One region of the Bradyrhizobium sp. BRP56 genome, then DNA from elsewhere that is predicted to be linked to it. Evidence: riboswitches for the same ligand, from Rfam matches in the RefSeq annotation. Region 1 holds a riboswitch; the other holds the start of a gene.

Region 1 (3,403 bases):
TTTCCAGATCTCGACAGCGTTGCCGCGACGGTCATGACGCCGGGACTGTGCCTCGCCTTTCGCAGCAATAGCGGCGAGATCAGCCAACGCTTCTGCGGCGGCGCGCAGACTGACACGGCCGCGCCGCCGCTGGCCTTCGCGGCGCTCTATCGCCGCCTGTTCGATCCCGGCCGCGAGGCGGTGCGGCAGGTGGTTTCGCGCGGCATTGCCGTCGGCGAAGCGGTGGCCTGGATTGATCCGGCGGTGCCGACCGCCGAGGCCTGGCACGATGCCGGCCGGCTGATGGCGGTGTTCATGATCGCGCTGCCGCTGCTCTGCGCCCTGGTCTATGCGGCGTTGGCGCGGGCGCTGCGTCCGACGCGGCAGATCCGCGACGGGCTCGAGCGGATCGCTGCGGGCGACCTCGCCGCGCGCCTGCCGCCGTTCGATCTCGCCGAACTGTCCGCGATCGGCGACGTCTTCAACCAGCTCGCCGAGCGCCTCGCCGCCGCGCTCTCCGACCGCAACGCGCTGACGCAGAAACTGATCCTGGTGCAGGACGAGGAGCGCCGGCACCTCGCGCGTGAGCTGCATGACGAGTTCGGGCAGTCGCTGGCCGCAATCCGTGCGCTCGCCGCCTCGGCGCGCCAGACCGCGGCCGCGGATTGCCCGCCTTTGCTCGCCGAATGCGACGGCATCGCGCGGACCGCGACCGACATGATGGAGACGTTGCGCGGCGCCCTCTTCCGGCTCCGCCCGCCCGATGTCGACGAACTCGGACTTGCGGCCAGCCTCGAGGGCCTGGTCGCCGGCTGGAACGGCCGCAGCCGCGGACAGCCGCGGTTCGAGATCACCATATCGGGATCGTTCGAGCGCCTTGCCGCCTCCGTCACCGCCAATCTCTACCGCATCGTGCAGGAGGCGCTCACCAACGCCGCCAAGCATGCCGGCGCCACGCGCGTCATGCTGCGGCTTGAGATGCGCGAGGCGCCGCCTGGCGGCGGCGACAGCGCGATCGTGCTCGCGATCGACGATGACGGCCAGCCCGGCGATCCGCAAGGCGATTCCCAGCTCAGGTCCGGCCTCGGCCTGCTCGGCATGCGCGAACGGGTCGCCGCGCTGGGCGGGCGGCTCAGCTTCGAGACCGGACAGCCCAGCGGCTCCTCGCTCCGCGTCATCGTTCCCGTCGCCGCCATCCGAGAGGCCGCACCGGTGGAGCACGCGGCATGAGCCATGCGGCGCGAACCATCATGCTGGTCGACGACCACGCCGTCGTCCGGGAGGGCTACAGGGCGATGCTGCAGAAGCAGCCGGGCCTCTGCGTCGTCGCCGAAGCCTCCGACGGCGTCGAGGCCTACCGCCTCTACAAGGAGACCGGGCCCGACCTCGTCATCATGGACCTGTCGATGCCCGGCATCGGCGGCATCGAGGCCATCCGCCGCCTCCGGCAGTGGGACAGGCGCGCAAAAATCCTGGTGTTCACCATGCACCAGAACGCCGCGTTTGCCGTGCAGGCGATCCGCGCCGGCGCGAGCGGCTATGTCACCAAGACCAGCCCGCCGGAGACTCTGGTGCACGCCGTGATGGATGCGCTGTCGGGCAAGATCGCGATCAGCCCGGATATCGACCACGAGCTCGCGCTCAGCCACCTTGCCGGCGAGACCAAGGCGGCCGACCTCCTGACCGCGCGGGAATTCGAGGTGCTGCGCATGCTGCTCGCGGAAAACACCACCGAGGAGATCGCCGAGGCGCTGCACCTCAGTCCCAAGACGGTCGCGAACCTGCATTCCCTGATCAAGGACAAGCTCGGCGTCGGCACCGATATCGAGTTGGTCCGCCTCGCGCTGCGGCAAGGCATCCTGACGCAGCTCGATCTCGGCGAACGCTGAGCCCGCGTCAGCGGCAGCGACCAACCCTTGCGAGCCCGCCTGAGATTGGATAGCCTCTGCTCGCGATGAGCTTCGCAGGCTCATTCGCCCCTCGCGCGACTGGCGAGCTTACGTGGAATTGACCACGGTGAAGCGCGAAGGGTTCCAACGCCGTTCGCCTGGGCAACCCGTTCAGCTGATGATCCAGCGTCTTAGGGAGCCCGGACCATGCCGTTATTCCGCAACGAACTCCATCTCAACGATTCGGAAGTTGCCCTTGCGCTCGAGGGCGAAGAGCGCCGCCAGCAAGACGGCGTCGAGCTGATTCCGTCGGAGAACTACACCTATCCCGAGGTGCTCGAGCTGCTGGGATCGGTGTTCACCAACAAGTATTCCGAGGGCTATCCGGGACGCCGCTATTATGGCGGCCAGGAATTTACCGACCAGGTAGAGAACCTTGCCCGACAGCGCGCTTGCGCGCTGTTCCGCGCCGAACATGCCAACGTTCAGCCTCTGTCCGGGTCGCCAATGAACCAGGCCGTGTATCTCGGCCTGCTGCAGCCCGGCGATACGATATTGGCGATGGACCTGTCACACGGCGGCCATCTCACCCATGGCGCGCCGGTGTCGCACATGGGGCGGCTCTTCAACTTCGCCCGCTACAAGACGCAGCCGTCAAACGGCGGCGCCATCGATTTCGATGAGCTCCGCGCCATGGCCCGGCACGTCCGTCCGAAGCTGGTGCTGTGCGGCTACAGCTCTTATCCGCGCGATCTGGATTATGCGTCCTTCACGAGCATTGCCGATGAGGTGGGTGCGCTGACCATGGCGGACGTCAGCCATTACGGCGGCCTGATCGCCGGCAACGCCTTGCGCAATCCGCTCGATGCGGGTTTCGACGTGATGACGACGACATCGCACAAGACGCTTCGCGGACCGCGCGGCGGCATCGTTCTCTGTCGCCGGGAGTTCGCCGGCAAGATCGACGCGTCGGTGTTTCCGGGACTGCAGGGAGGTCCGCACATGAACGTTGTGGCCGGAACCGCGGTCACGCTGAAGAAGGCATCGACGTCCGATTTTCAGGCCTATGCAAGACTGGTCATGCGCAACGCGAAGGTCCTGGCCGAAGCGTTGATGGAACGCGGCATGACGTTGATCACCGGCGGAACCGACAATCACATGATGGTTGTGGATACGGTGGCCAGCGTCGGCCTGGACGGCGGCGCGGCCGAGAACATCCTCGACGCCGTCGGGATCACCGCAAACAAGCAGATCATTCCCGACGATCCGCGGCCGCCGCTCAGGCCGAGCGGCATCCGCCTCGGGACGCCGGCGGCGACCACGCGCGGCATGGGCGAGCCCGAAATGCGCCTGATCGCCGAACTCATTGCGGAATCCCTCCGGTCGAAGGGAGATGCAGCGGTCGTCAAGCGACTGAGGTCGAACAGCGTCGAGATGTGCCGCGCTTTCCCCGTTCCTGGGATCGGGCCGCCCTCATAGGCGGCCGAGCCGCGTTCCTGTTCCGCGTCCGTCGCGTCACTCGGCCGGATGTGCGG
Region 2 (3,403 bases), on a different contig from region 1:
TGCGCAATGCCAATGATTTCGCCGTCAAGGATATCGAGATCGCCTGCGCCTTCATCCGCCGGGACGGTCGGCCGCTGACCGAGCGCAAGCGGCTGATCTCCGACACCATCGCCATGAAGAGCCGCAAGACCTACTCGCAAATGTTGGTCGGGTTCGTCAACGTGAACGCAAACAAGGCGAAATGCTCGGTCGTGACGGCGAGCCGCCTCTAATTCCCGGCATCTCGAAAAAGTGACCGCGAATTGACTTGTCGGGTGAACCGTAACGGCCGGACAGGAACTAACTAATAAACCAGCCGTTAGCGAACGACCCGGGAGCGCGGACAGCGCCCGGGTGATCATGCGCAGACGATGAAATCGCCCGCGCGATGACTGATGTCGTCGCGCCGAGATGAACCGCGCCCTGCTGCGCGGGGGGAGCTACCAAAATGCCTGTGGCGCGTTATTTCCTGTTCGTTGGTGGAGTGCTGCTCGCGCTGCTCTTCGTCGTCAATGCCATCGTGCCGCAGGAGGCCGTGGTCGCCGGCCAGAACCAGGGACTGTCGTCGCCGGGCGTCGACAAGACCATGGTGCGCATCAAGTCGACCCAGAAATTGCCCGAGCGGGTGGTCTACGATACCAATTTGCCGACCATTGTTCCGGCGCAGGTCAACGCGGTCGCCGCGGCCATCCCGTCGGCTACGGGCGATGCGTCGGCGCAAGCCCGCGTCCGCAATACGTTCGCCCAGTTCATTCCGCCAGAGAAGGCTGATGCGCAGAAGGTCGCGGCTGAGGCAAAATCGGCTGAACAACCGGCGCAGGCCCAGTCTCAGGCGCCGAAGAAGCGCAAGGTCGCGCGCTACCACGCCCATCCCCAGCAGCCGATGCGGCTGGCGCAGCCCGGCATGTATCAGCCTTACCGCGTCGCGCAGCAGCAGCGCATGGGCTTCTTTGGTGGCTTCGGCACCTGGTAAGAAAGGGCTGCCGCAGCCGGCAATCGATCCGCCGCCGCAAACACTTGCGGCGGCTTTTTCATGTCCGCGATCAGGCGGGTGGCCGGATCCGGGACGGCGTCCGCGCGGCGCTCGCTACCTTTAGCGCGGCAGGCGCGGAATCTTGTCCGCGAAGCCGTTGTAGCAGGTCAGCCGCTCGTCCTCTTCCTTCACGAAGCGGCAATCGTTGACGCCCTTGGCCGGGGCGGCCTTCGGCTTCGGCTGCGGCTTGAAGATCTCGTCGTAGCAGATCAGCCGTTCCTTGGTGGCGTCGTCGATGTCCTGACAGGCCTGAAGCTTCTGGGCGACCGATTGCGGCTTGCCGGGCGCGGCAGGCTTCTCGCCCTTCTTGGCGGCCGACTTCTTGCCGACCTGGACCAGCGGCTTGTCGCCGACCATCGGCTGCGAGGCCGCCGCCGGCTTGTCGGCGTCGGCGGGGGCCGGCGTGGTACCTTGGGCAAGCGCGGCAGCCGGGCAGAAGAGCGCCAGCGCGAGGATGATATGTCTCATGTCGAAAATGTCCGAAATGGCGTGATGACCGGAAGGGATGGCGCCGGGGATCGGAAAAGCCCGGCAAGCGCCGAGACTTAACGCAAGTCTTGCCCGAATCCTACCCCCAGAGGTGACCCGCCCGGCACCGATCCACCGGCAAAAGTGAGGGCAATTCGTCGCCGTTCGACCCGCGGGAGAGCGTGAATTGCCTTTGCCCGGCGGGACGGCTATGACGATGCCATCTGCGCGACTGGCGCTTGGATGGACCACCATCGGGGAGCGCAGAGACTGAACGCCGCGCGCCTGGGCACCGCTTCGAAACGGAGGTGCCATGACGGCGAACATTCTCGATGGGCATGCACATGCCCAAATTGTCATCGACAAGATTGCTGGCGAACTCGACCGGCTGCCCCGCGCGCCGGGGCTTGTGGTCGTGCTGGTCGGCTGCGACCCGGCGAGCCAGATCTATGTGCAGAGCAAGGTCAGGATGGCCGAGCGGCTCGGCCTGCGCGGCGAGGTCGCACGCCTGCCGGATGATGCCAGCGAGGCCGATCTGCTTGCCAGAGTAGAGGCGCTCAATGCGCGCGACGATATCGACGGCATCCTGGTGCAGCTGCCGTTGCCGGCGCATATCGACGCCTTGCGCGTGATGGCGGCGGTCGATCCCGCCAAGGATGTCGACGGCCTGCACGCCCTCAACGCCGGCCGGCTGTTTCACGGCGATGACGCGCTGGTGCCGTGCACGCCGCTCGGCTGTCTCCGGCTGATCAAGTCGGTCCGATCAGACCTCACCGGCGCCCATGCCGTGGTGATCGGCAGCTCCAACATCGTCGGCAAGCCGATGGCCGCGTTGCTGCTGCAGGAGCACGCGACCGTGACGCAGACCCATATCCACACCCGTGGCATCAGCAGGATCTGCCGCGAGGCCGACATCCTGGTGAGCGCGGTGGGCAAGGCCGGCCTCGTGCGCGGCGACTGGATCAAGCCCCAGGCCATCGTCATCGACGTCGGCACCACGCGCGTCGAGAAGCCGGACGGCGGCTATGCGGTGTGCGGCGACGTCTTGTTCGACGAGGCGGTGCAGGTCGCCGGCGCCATCACGCCGGTGCCGCGCGGCGTCGGCCCGATGACGATCGCCTGCCTGATGGAGAACACGCTGAAGGCGGCAAAGGCGAGGGCGGCCCGGCTGCAATAGCGCGGGATACCTGCGGCGATATGCGAGCGGCGGGTGTCGCTCGCGTATCGCGCACGAAGTTTCATGACGTCCGGGGTAATGGAAAGCCCGCACCATTCGTCTATCGTCGCGCGACAGATGGAGGCGCGCGATGCTGTACGCGGACGATCTCACCGAGGGCCAGACGTTCAGGCTTGGCAGCTACACGATCGGCGAGGCCGAGATCCTGGAGTTCGCCGGCAAATATGATCCGGTGCCGATCCATACCGATCCCGTCGCGGCTGCGGCAGGCCCGTTCGGCGGACTGATCGCAAGCGGTTTCAACACCATTGCGATCTATCAGCGGCTCGTCGTGGAGGCGATCTGGACCAAGGTGGCGGGGATCGTCGGGCGGAGCTTCGAGATTCGCCTGCCGAGCCCGGTTCGGCCCGGCGCCACGCTCACCGGCCAATCCCAGATCCAGAAGATCACCATCAGGCCGGAGCGGCGCGACGCTGTCGTGATCTTCAAGACGGAGCTAGTGAACGACGAGCAGCGCCCGGTTCTTGTCCTCGTGCTCGACGCGCTCCGCATGCGGCCGGCGGCGCAGGGGCCGGCATAGGCGCGGCCTGAGGGGCATCCCGAAGTCATCCGCCTCGGACGGCCGTCAGCGCCTCTACGTGTTCCCCGCACGCGACCTTGTCGTCGCGCAATGTTGCGGCAATTATGACAAGCCGGCGGCAGAACGGCAGCGCATCAATGACGTCATCATCGACGAGGTCGTGCTG

The links. Region 1 has a riboswitch for ZMP and ZTP ahead of glyA (serine hydroxymethyltransferase). Riboswitches for the same ligand answer to the same signal wherever they lie in the genome.
Region 2: it holds a riboswitch for ZMP and ZTP, as region 1 does, so the genes downstream of both, I6F38_RS21935 (tetrahydrofolate dehydrogenase/cyclohydrolase catalytic domain-containing protein) here and glyA (serine hydroxymethyltransferase) in region 1, are expected to answer to the same signal.

Annotation. Positions count from the first base shown of each region.
Region 1 covers NZ_JADYVV010000002.1:316,000-319,402, reverse strand. The annotation lists gene I6F38_RS03255 (histidine kinase) at 1-1,209, shown strand, start outside; gene I6F38_RS03250 (response regulator transcription factor) at 1,206-1,868, shown strand; ZMP/ZTP riboswitch at 1,954-2,039, shown strand; gene glyA (serine hydroxymethyltransferase) at 2,076-3,347, shown strand.
Region 2 covers NZ_JADYVV010000031.1:25,939-29,341, forward strand. The annotation lists gene I6F38_RS21920 (hypothetical protein) at 1-212, shown strand, start outside; gene I6F38_RS21925 (hypothetical protein) at 428-952, shown strand; gene I6F38_RS21930 (hypothetical protein) at 1,073-1,480, opposite strand; ZMP/ZTP riboswitch at 1,699-1,778, shown strand; gene I6F38_RS21935 (tetrahydrofolate dehydrogenase/cyclohydrolase catalytic domain-containing protein) at 1,794-2,657, shown strand; gene I6F38_RS21940 (MaoC/PaaZ C-terminal domain-containing protein) at 2,788-3,237, shown strand; gene I6F38_RS44040 (zinc-ribbon domain containing protein) at 3,296-3,403, shown strand, end outside.